3 regions of the Gottfriedia sp. NPDC057948 genome follow, and region 3 is predicted to be linked to each of the others. Evidence: riboswitches for the same ligand, from Rfam matches in the RefSeq annotation. Region 3 holds a riboswitch; each other region holds the start of a gene.
What was found. Region 3 has a riboswitch for S-adenosylmethionine ahead of metK (methionine adenosyltransferase). Riboswitches for the same ligand answer to the same signal wherever they lie in the genome.

Region 1: linked by a shared signal. The riboswitch ahead of ACFVRR_RS20000 (methionine ABC transporter ATP-binding protein) and the one ahead of metK (methionine adenosyltransferase) in region 3 are both predicted to bind S-adenosylmethionine.
Region 2: linked by a shared signal. The riboswitch ahead of ACFVRR_RS15585 (bifunctional homocysteine S-methyltransferase/methylenetetrahydrofolate reductase) and the one ahead of metK (methionine adenosyltransferase) in region 3 are both predicted to bind S-adenosylmethionine.

The regions. Positions count from the first base shown of each region.
Region 1 covers NZ_JBHVPN010000017.1:87,640-90,924, reverse strand. The annotation lists gene ACFVRR_RS20005 (methionine ABC transporter permease) at 1-346, opposite strand, end outside; gene ACFVRR_RS20000 (methionine ABC transporter ATP-binding protein) at 336-1,352, opposite strand; SAM riboswitch class I at 1,528-1,645, opposite strand; gene ACFVRR_RS19995 (hypothetical protein) at 1,951-2,385, opposite strand; gene ACFVRR_RS19990 (ASCH domain-containing protein) at 2,391-2,741, opposite strand; gene ACFVRR_RS19985 (sulfite exporter TauE/SafE family protein) at 2,960-3,285, opposite strand, start outside.
Region 2 covers NZ_JBHVPN010000010.1:77,401-80,685, forward strand. The annotation lists gene ACFVRR_RS15580 (terpene cyclase/mutase family protein) at 1-1,289, shown strand, start outside; SAM riboswitch class I at 1,402-1,505, shown strand; gene ACFVRR_RS15585 (bifunctional homocysteine S-methyltransferase/methylenetetrahydrofolate reductase) at 1,586-3,285, shown strand, end outside.
Region 3 covers NZ_JBHVPN010000005.1:180,647-183,931, reverse strand. The annotation lists gene pckA (phosphoenolpyruvate carboxykinase (ATP)) at 1-931, opposite strand, end outside; SAM riboswitch class I at 1,243-1,355, shown strand; gene metK (methionine adenosyltransferase) at 1,566-2,762, shown strand; gene ACFVRR_RS11250 (NAD(P)-dependent alcohol dehydrogenase) at 2,911-3,285, shown strand, end outside.

The sequences.
Region 1 (3,285 bases), on a different contig from region 3:
ACATGGAGTTCTCAATCAATCTTGCCAAATATGGCCCTACAAAGATTGAAAGTGGAACAATTGCTGCAACTACTCCAATGGACGTTCCCGTCAATAATCTAGTAAATGGAATAATGGCAACTAGCAAAATAATAAATGGTACAGATCGAACAATATTAATAATGGTATTTAACAACGTAAATAAAGGTTTGTTTTCCATTATATGACCTGGCCTTGTTACAACTAGGATAATACCTAAAGGCAATCCTATGATTGTGCCAAAAATAAATGATCCTAGCACAGTTAGAAATGTATCTTGAGTTGCCTGCAAAAACTGCGGCCAAAAGAATTCCCAATTAAGCTCCATTTAACTCAACCTCCCTCACATCTATCCCCTTTTCCGAAATAAATTTAATAGCTTTTGCGCTTTCCTCTTTTGTTCCTTCTAGTGCCACAAGCAAATTCCCATAAGGTCTTTCTTGTAACTCTGTAATCGATCCATAAAGAATATTTAAATGTATATCGAATTTTTTAAGAACCTCTGATAATAATGGGTTGCCTGCCTTGTCACCTAGGAAGACTAATTGATAATATTTTCCCTTTGATAATGATTTCGATAACTTAGGCGGCACCTCATTTTGTAATACAGTGTTAACAAAATTCTTTGTAATACTTTTTTGTGGATTCGTAAAAACGTCATAAACATTACCTTCCTCGACAATTTCACCATCATCAATGACCGCCACTTTATCACATAGATCACGAATTACACTCATTTCATGGGTAATAAGGAAAATTGTAAGATTATAGGATTTATTTACCTTCCTTAAAAGCTCTAATACATTCTTTGTTGTTTCAGGGTCTAATGCAGATGTAGCTTCATCACATAGCAAAAGATCTGGATTTGTTACGAGTGCCCTTGCTATTCCCACTCTTTGCTTTTGTCCTCCCGATAAGTGCCCCGGAAATACATCTTGCTTCCCTGTAAGTCCAACAAATTCAATTAACTCCATTACCTTTTCCTGAACATCCCGTTTCTTTTTTCCTTCAAGGTATAGCGGCATTGCTATATTATCAAATACCGTTTTAGCAGAAAGTAGATTAAAGTGTTGGAATACGACACCAATTTTTCTACGTGTCTTACGTAGCTCTTCATCTTTTAATGTCATTAGGTCCAATCCATCAATGAGAACTGATCCTTCTGTTGGCTCTTCAAGTCTATTTAAACAACGAATCAATGTACTTTTTCCTGCTCCGGAAAAACCAATGATTCCAAAGATCTGGCCTTTCTCTATTTTCATATTAATATTATTTAAAGCTTTAATTGGTGGTCTTCCAGGATAAACCTTGGAGACATTTTTTATCTCAATCAAATTACTTCCCCCATTGCAAGTTATTTCAATCACCATAACTAAGTAAACAGATTCGAAAACTAGGATTTATAACTATATTTCCCCCTTTTTCTCCTATGGCACCACATCAAAAAACCCCCCTTCATATCCAATAAGACAGATAAGAAGAGGGGTTAAAATATATAAGCCACTTTACTTCTTATCTTTCAAATCGCATGAACGATTTGCAGGAATTAGCACGGTATTTGTTACGAAACAACAAACCCGTTGCCGAGGTATCGCAGGGCCAGTCCCTCCACCTCTCTGGATAAGTAATAGAATTTATTAAGTTTTTAAATTATTGAGTTCATGTTATCCCTCTTTTTAGAATCCGTCAAGAATTATTTTTAAATTTTTTTGTAAAAATTGTGTTTGTAAATAACATTTTTTTACGAACACTACTTTATACACTCCTTAGGACCTATCTATTCAAATCAAAAAAGCCTATTTCATATACCGTCCGAAATAGGTCAGTATACTTATTTTTTTCAGTTTTTATTAGTATTTCATTTAAGAGAAAGACAAAAAAGCAGACAAGCTTCTTCGATAAAAAGAACCTGTCTGCTTTTTTGAATTATGCCTACCATAATGCAGGCTTTACTACCATAAACCATAGCATAACCATCAAAAGAACGATGTAAATCCAGATAGATCGACGAAGCTTCTGAATCAGCATTCTCTGGTCATGTGTTGGTTCACTAAATTTCCGTATGGTCGGTGAAAAGGCTCTAGCTAGGAAAAATAATGAACTCACCAAAAGAAGAATCGTCATCACAATCCAAGATGTCTTCCACGACCAATGACCCACTAGTACCAACAAGACTCCTGATCCAACCAATACATGCCCAGCATGCTTTGCCAATCTGACAGCAAACCGGAATACATCCAAATAGCTCTGTTGGATCGCAGACTTTGAGGTATGCAGCTTTTTGAGTATCGGAATCAATACAAAAAATGGGCCAATCGATAAAATTACACTAGCAATATGTATGTAAAGAAGCATTCTATACAGCATAAAAATTAATCTTGGATGAGACGAAACTCATGAACCCATACCCTCATTTTTGGCAGCCAAGGCATTCCTGGATGGATTGACAAAATCGATTGCTTATATTCTTCTACAGTTGAATAGCCTTCCTGGTTAGCATCTTCATCTGTCAATTCACCAAGAGCTTGAGAATAAACTTTTTCAACAACATACTGATGATTTTGAAGGGTCATCACTTCCCCAACATCCGCATATCTTCCGTTTCGGCGAGTAGCAGTTTTTTGTCCTACCAATACCTTTTCGACATCCGCTTGAAGCGTAACAAGGCGTTCAATTGTACATGTTTTTGGCGGTAAAGCGTTCGTTTCATTTTGATTTGACATATAATTCATTCTCCATTTCAATTTAATTTTTAGGTAAGGCTAAAAAAACGACTAGTTCCATTTTAATTAATATAGTACAAAATTAGCAAATTTTATTTAAGAATATTGCTATTAGAAGCAACAAAAAGGAGCTCACATCTAGCACCCATATTAAAGACCAATAGAAAAACAGAAAAACTCCCAAAATAGTTTTTCTGTTTTTTATAGTTAATCCTTATTCAACTAATCCATGATTTTATAATCGTAATCCAAATTTTCAAAGCAGTAAAACCAATTAGAACTGCCAGAATCCCTCGTAAAACCTGTGTTTTTGTTTGTTTGCCTATTTTTGCACCTAATGGTGAAGCGATTAAACTTGCAATTACAACAATAATTGTCGGCAAAATTTCAACCTGACCAGTAGAAATTTTCCCGATCGTTACGCCTATTGATGAGATAAATGTAATGGCTAATGACGATGCAATAGTCACACGAGTTGGTATTTTTAAGATCGTTAACATGATTGGTACTAACAGAAATGCTCCTCCTGCACCAACAATCCCTG
Region 2 (3,285 bases), on a different contig from region 3:
TCGATCATCTTTTGGAAACTAGTGAGGTAGAATGGTTTTACGAGGAGCGAGGGAGTTTTTATCAGTTTTTACTTGAGGAAGGTAAGAAGCTAGCTTCGTATCCTCTCTATTTTCACCAGAAAGGATATGAAAAGGCTGAGAGATTTATTCTGGATCGTATTGAAACAAATGGAACTTTTTATAGCTATGCTACTTCTACGTTTTATATGATTTATGCTTTAATGGCTTTAGGCTATGAATCTACTTCATCTGTCATTCAAAATGCGCTACAAGGACTTCTTTCATATGCAGCCGATACTGAAGCAGGTCTTCATATTGAAAATTCGCCATCAAAAGTTTGGGATACAGCATTATTGTCATATGCAATTCAAGAAGCAGGTTACCACGTAAGTGATCCAATTGTTTCGAAATCCATAAACTACCTAATTAAGAAACAGCAAAATATGAATGGTGACTGGAAGGTTCATGCTAAAAATTTAAGTCCTGGTGGTTGGGGCTTCTCTGATGTTAATTCTTTTATCCCAGATAATGATGATACTGGTGCAGTTTTAAGGGCGTTAACTAGAAGTTCTTTGGATCAGTCCACAATTCATGAAAGTTGGTTAAGGGGAGTTCATTTTTTACTTGGACTTCAAAATGATGATGGTGGTTGGGGAGCTTTCGAAAAAAATGTAACGAATAAATGGTTAACATTTTTACCAATTGAAAATGCAAAAGATGCAATCATAGATCCTTCAACTGCAGATTTAACTGGACGTATTTTAGAATTTATTGGAAACTATACGACGATTTCAAATGATGATCCGATTGTGAAAAAGTCGGTTAATTGGCTTTTGAAAAATCAAAAATCAAATGGTAGTTGGTATGGTAGATGGGGGATTTGTTATATTTATGGGACTTGGGCAGCGATTACTGGGCTCAGAGCCGTTGGAATACCTAAAAATCATGAGGCAATTAAAAAAGCAGAGAAATGGTTAGTTAGTATTCAAAATGAAGACGGAGGTTGGGGAGAATCGGGTCTTTCACCTGTTAAAAATAAATATGTTCCTTTAAAATTTAGCACTCCTAGTCAAACAGCGTGGGCAGTCGATACTTTACTTTCAATTCGTAATAAAGAAGATGGAATAATTAGAAAAGGGATTAAATTTTTAACTACTCAAAGTGAATTATCAAATAAAGCATTAACTTATCCAACTGGATTAGGATTACCTGGTCAGTTTTATATTCACTATCATAGCTATAATGAAATTTATCCGCTATTAGCACTAGCACACTATAAAAATAGTTAAATAATACTATTATGTAAACAAAATAAATTTATTTTTGGAAATCTTTCCATAAATGTCTTTTCTTTATCATATAAATATAGTAAACTATTTTATATTGAACATAACTAAATAATCCTTATCGAGAGTGGTGGAGGGACTGGCCCTTTGAAACCCGGCAACTTTAGCGAAAGCTAAAAAGTGCTAAATCCAGCATGTTTAAAACATGAGAGATAAGGCGTAATCTGTACTTAAACGTCATTCTCTCATTTTTTTGAGAGAATGGCGTTTTTTATTTTATCTAAACGGGAAGTGATTGAATGGGCTTATTGGAAAAGTTAAAAGATGGAATTGTTTTAGGTGACGGCGCAATGGGAACACTTTTGTATTCTGGTGGACTTCACAGCTGTTTTGAAGAACTTAATATTACTGAGCGTGATCGAATCATTCATATACATGAACAATATATAGATGCTGGCGCAGAAGTGATTCAAACAAATTCGTACGGTGCTAATGCTGGAAAACTGAGACAATATGGTTTGGAAAAGCTGGTTAAGCAAATTAATCAAATGGCTGTTAGAAATGCTAGAGCGGCATCAAAAGGAAGAGCGTTAGTAATCGGTGGTATAGGTGGAATGAAATATGTAGGTTCTTCTTTTACGACACCTTTAGAACGTGAAATGATGCTGCTTGAGCAAGCTTCAGCGTTACTAGAAGAAGGCGTAGATGGGATCATGCTTGAAACATTTTATGATGAAAATGAATTATATGATGCTGTAAATCTATTAAGAGGAAGAACGGATTTACCAATTATTGCACAAGTAACACTACAAGAAATTGGCGTCATGCAAAGTGGCCAATATATCGAAAAAATACTTCCTAATTTAATCGATTTGGGTGCAGATGTAGTTGGAATCAATTGTCATCTAGGACCACTTCATATGTTGGAGTCATTAAATACTGTTTCATTACCAACGAATGGTTTCTTATCGGCATTTCCTAATTCAGGATTACCTCTATACACTGATGGAAAATACGTATACAAATCGAATCCAGAATATTTTGAAGATATGGCAAAACCATTTATTGAACAAGGTGTAAGACTAATCGGTGGATGTTGTGGTACAACACCAGCGCATATCGCTGCTTTACGAAGTAAGATTGATACTTTACAGCCTGTTACAAAAAAAGAAGTGAAAAACAGAACAATTAAAATTACAATCCCTAAGCAAGAAGAACAAAAGAATGAAACTCTTGCAGAAAAGGCAAAAAAGAGAACGACCATCATTGCAGAACTAGATCCACCAAAAACATTACAAACTAGAAAGTTTTTTGAAGGAGCGAAAGCATTACATAGCGCAGGGGCTGACGCAATTACGCTAGCAGATAATCCACTAGCTTCACCTAGAATTTCGAATGTGGCAATGGCATCACTACTTCAAAGATTGGATGTACCAGTCTTGACGCATTTAACTTGTAGAGATCGTAATATGATTGGACTTCAATCTCATTTAATGGGTCTATCAACATTAGGATTAAATGAAGTTCTTGCTATTACAGGTGATCCAGCAAGGGTAGGAGATTTTCCAGGTGCAACTTCAGTATATGATGTAGCATCACTTGAACTAATTCGAATGATTAAAGAAATGAATGAAGGTAGACTTTATTCCGGTAAAAGCTTAGGAAATGGAACGAGATTTTCTGTCGCTGCAGCTTTTAACCCGAATGTTCGAAAATTTGATGCTGCAATTAAAAGACTTGAGAAAAAGGTCGAGGCGGGAGCGGATTATTTTTTAACGCAGCCTATTTATGATTTTGAAACGATTGATAAGTTATTTGAGGCAACTCGTCATATTAAACAGCCAATTTTTATCGGAATTATGCCATTAGTTAGTAAGAAGAATGCTGATTTTATCCATTACGAAGTTCCAGGAATTACTTTATCTGAAGAGGTAAGAAACAGAATTTCATCAGTGGAACCAGAGAGAGCAGTTGATGAAGGGAAAAAAATTGCAAAAGA
Region 3 (3,285 bases):
CATCATAGTCAGCTAAACGGCTATCAGATTTAACAACAACATTTTCTAACACTGTACCAAATTTAATTGCAGAGAAAATTTGTGGCTCTTTTTCAAATGTTAAATTGCTACATTTAGCGTAGCAACCGCCTTCAATATTGAATACACCATTATCTGACCAGCCGTGCTCATCATCACCGATTAACTTACGGTCTGCATCAGCAGATAATGTAGTTTTACCAGTTCCTGAAAGTCCAAAGAATAATGCTACATCGCCTTCGCTACCTACGTTAGCAGAACAGTGCATTGGTAAAACATTATTTTGTGGTAATAGGAAATTCATGATTGAGAAAATAGATTTTTTCATTTCTCCAGCATATTCCGTACCACCAATTAAGATAATTTTCTTTTCAAATGATACAATAACAAATGCCTCTGAATTTGTTCCATCAACTACTGGGTCTGCTTTAAATGTTGGAGCAGAAACAATTGTAAATTCTGCTTCATGAGTTTGAAGCTCTTGCTCAGTTGGGCGAATAAATAATTGATGAGCAAATAAGTTGTGCCATGCAAATTCGTTAATTACTTGGATTGGTAAACGATACTCCGTGTCAGCACCAGCAAATCCTTTAAATAAGAATAATTCGTTACGATCTTTTAAGTAATTAAGTACTTTGCTATATAATTTTTCGAATACGTCAGCAGAGATTGGTTGATTTACTGAACCCCAATCGATTAAATTTTCAACAGATGCCTCTTGAACAATAAATTTATCTTTAGGTGAACGTCCAGTATATTTGCCTGTTGAAACGCTAACTGCTCCTGTTGACGTTAAAATTCCTTCTTGTCTTGTTAGGACTTTTTCAACTAACTCAGAAACGCTTAGTTGGTTATACACTTGATTACTAGTAAGTAATTCGTTTAATTCAAAGTTTACATCAACTGTCTTCATATACTAATACCATCCTTTAAATATAATTTGTCTGCCATGTAGGTATCTCGATAAATAGTATAACACATTTATTTTAATAGTGTATACTATTAGTTGGCAAAATGTGTTATGAATTTGATTAAAAAATAAATTTGAGTAAACTTTACTTATCAAATGATGTAAGTTATTAAATGTAAGTATAATAATTAGTAATTTCCCATTAAATAGAAATGAATGTAGAGATAAAGTTATTGTAGAATTATGTTTAAGTTATGATGAAAATTGTTGACAAGAAAGTGAAATTTTAATATGATACTTTTCATACGGATACTCTCTTATCCCGAGTAGGTGGAGGGATACAGGCCCTACGAAGCCCAGCAACCTCACTTTTAGTGAAAGGTGCTGAACCTGATGCAAGACTTTTTTATGTCTTGGACGATAAGAGCGAAAGGCAAATAACCAAGAACCCTTTCCTCATGTAATATTTGATAAGAGGAAGGCTTTTTTTTTGCTCAAAACTTAAATACAGTGGCAATTTCGTAATTTACACTGAGTTATCTTTATCTTAAATGGGAAACATAGGAATAGGAACAAACTTTTTATTCTTATGTTGAGAAAAAAGAGATCCGTCACATTCAATTTAGGAGGGGACTCAATGTCACAACGTCGTTTATTTACTTCAGAATCAGTTACAGAAGGACATCCAGATAAAATCTGTGACCAAATCTCAGATTCAATTCTTGATGCAATTTTAGCAAATGATCCGAATGCTCGTGTAGCAGCGGAAACTTCAGTTACAACAGGTTTAGTACTTGTTGCAGGTGAAATTACAACTTCTACTTATGTAGATATCCCAAAAATCGTTCGCGAAACAATCCGTGAAATCGGTTATGACCGTGCAAAATACGGATTTGATGCAGATACATGTGCAGTTTTAACTTCTATCGATGAGCAATCAGCAGATATCGCTCTAGGTGTAGACCAAGCGTTAGAAGCTCGTGAAGGTAGCATGACAGATGAAGAAATTGAAGCAATCGGTGCAGGAGACCAAGGTTTAATGTTCGGTTTTGCTGTTAATGAAACACCTGAATTAATGCCACTTCCAATTTCATTATCTCACAAAATTGCTCGCCGTTTAACTGAAGTTAGAAAAAATGAAACAGTTTCTTACTTACGTCCAGACGGAAAAACTCAAGTAACAGTTGAGTATGATGAGAACAACAAACCAGTTCGTATTGATGCAATTGTTGTATCAACACAACATGGTCCAGAAGCTACTCAAGCTCAAATTGAAAATGATATTAAAGAACTTGTAATTAAACCAGTGGTACCAGCTGAGTTAATTGATGAAAACACAAAATTCTTTATCAACCCAACAGGTCGTTTCGTTATCGGTGGACCTCAAGGGGATGCTGGTTTAACAGGTCGTAAAATTATTGTTGATACTTACGGTGGATATGCTCGTCACGGTGGTGGCGCATTCTCTGGTAAAGATGCAACTAAAGTTGACCGTTCTGCTGCTTACGCTGCACGTTACGTTGCGAAAAACATCGTAGCTGCTGGCTTAGCTGATAAAGCTGAAGTTCAATTAGCATATGCAATTGGTGTAGCTAAACCAGTTTCAATCGCTATTGATACTTTTGGTACAGGTAAAGTTTCAGAAGAAAAATTAGTTGAAGTAATTCGCAACAACTTCGACCTACGTCCAGCTGGAATTATTAAAATGCTTGACCTACGTCGTCCAATTTACAAACAAACTGCTGCTTATGGTCACTTTGGCCGTACAGATATCGATCTTCCTTGGGAGCGTACTGATAAAGCAGAAGTTTTAAAAACTGATGCAGGTCTATAATAAATGATTAAGGCTGAATATGGCATATGCTATATTCAGTCTTTTTTGTTTAGTTAGATGCACACTGTTTTTTCTACATATAGGTATACTTAAAAATCATTTTTCATAGGTTTAAATGACTCAATTAAAGTTTGTAATGGAGGAACCTATGAAAGCGATTATATGTACAAAATATGGTCCACCAGAAGTTCTTCAAATAACAGAAGTTGAAAAACCAAAAATAAAAGATGATGAGGTATTAATTAAAATACACGCAACAACTGTAACCGCAGGAGATGTAAAACTTCGAAGCTCCGATTTTCCTTTTATGTATTGGCTACCTTCACGACTTATGTTTGGCCTCACTAAGCCGAAAAATCAAATACCAGGTTGTGAGCTTGCTGGAGAAATAGTCACAGTTGGCAAAAACGTAAGAAATTTTAAAACAGGTGATCAAGTTTTTGGATATAGTGGATTTACTTTTGGAGCTAATGCTGAATATATCTCTTTACATAAAGAAGGTGTTCTAGCTAAAAAACCAATA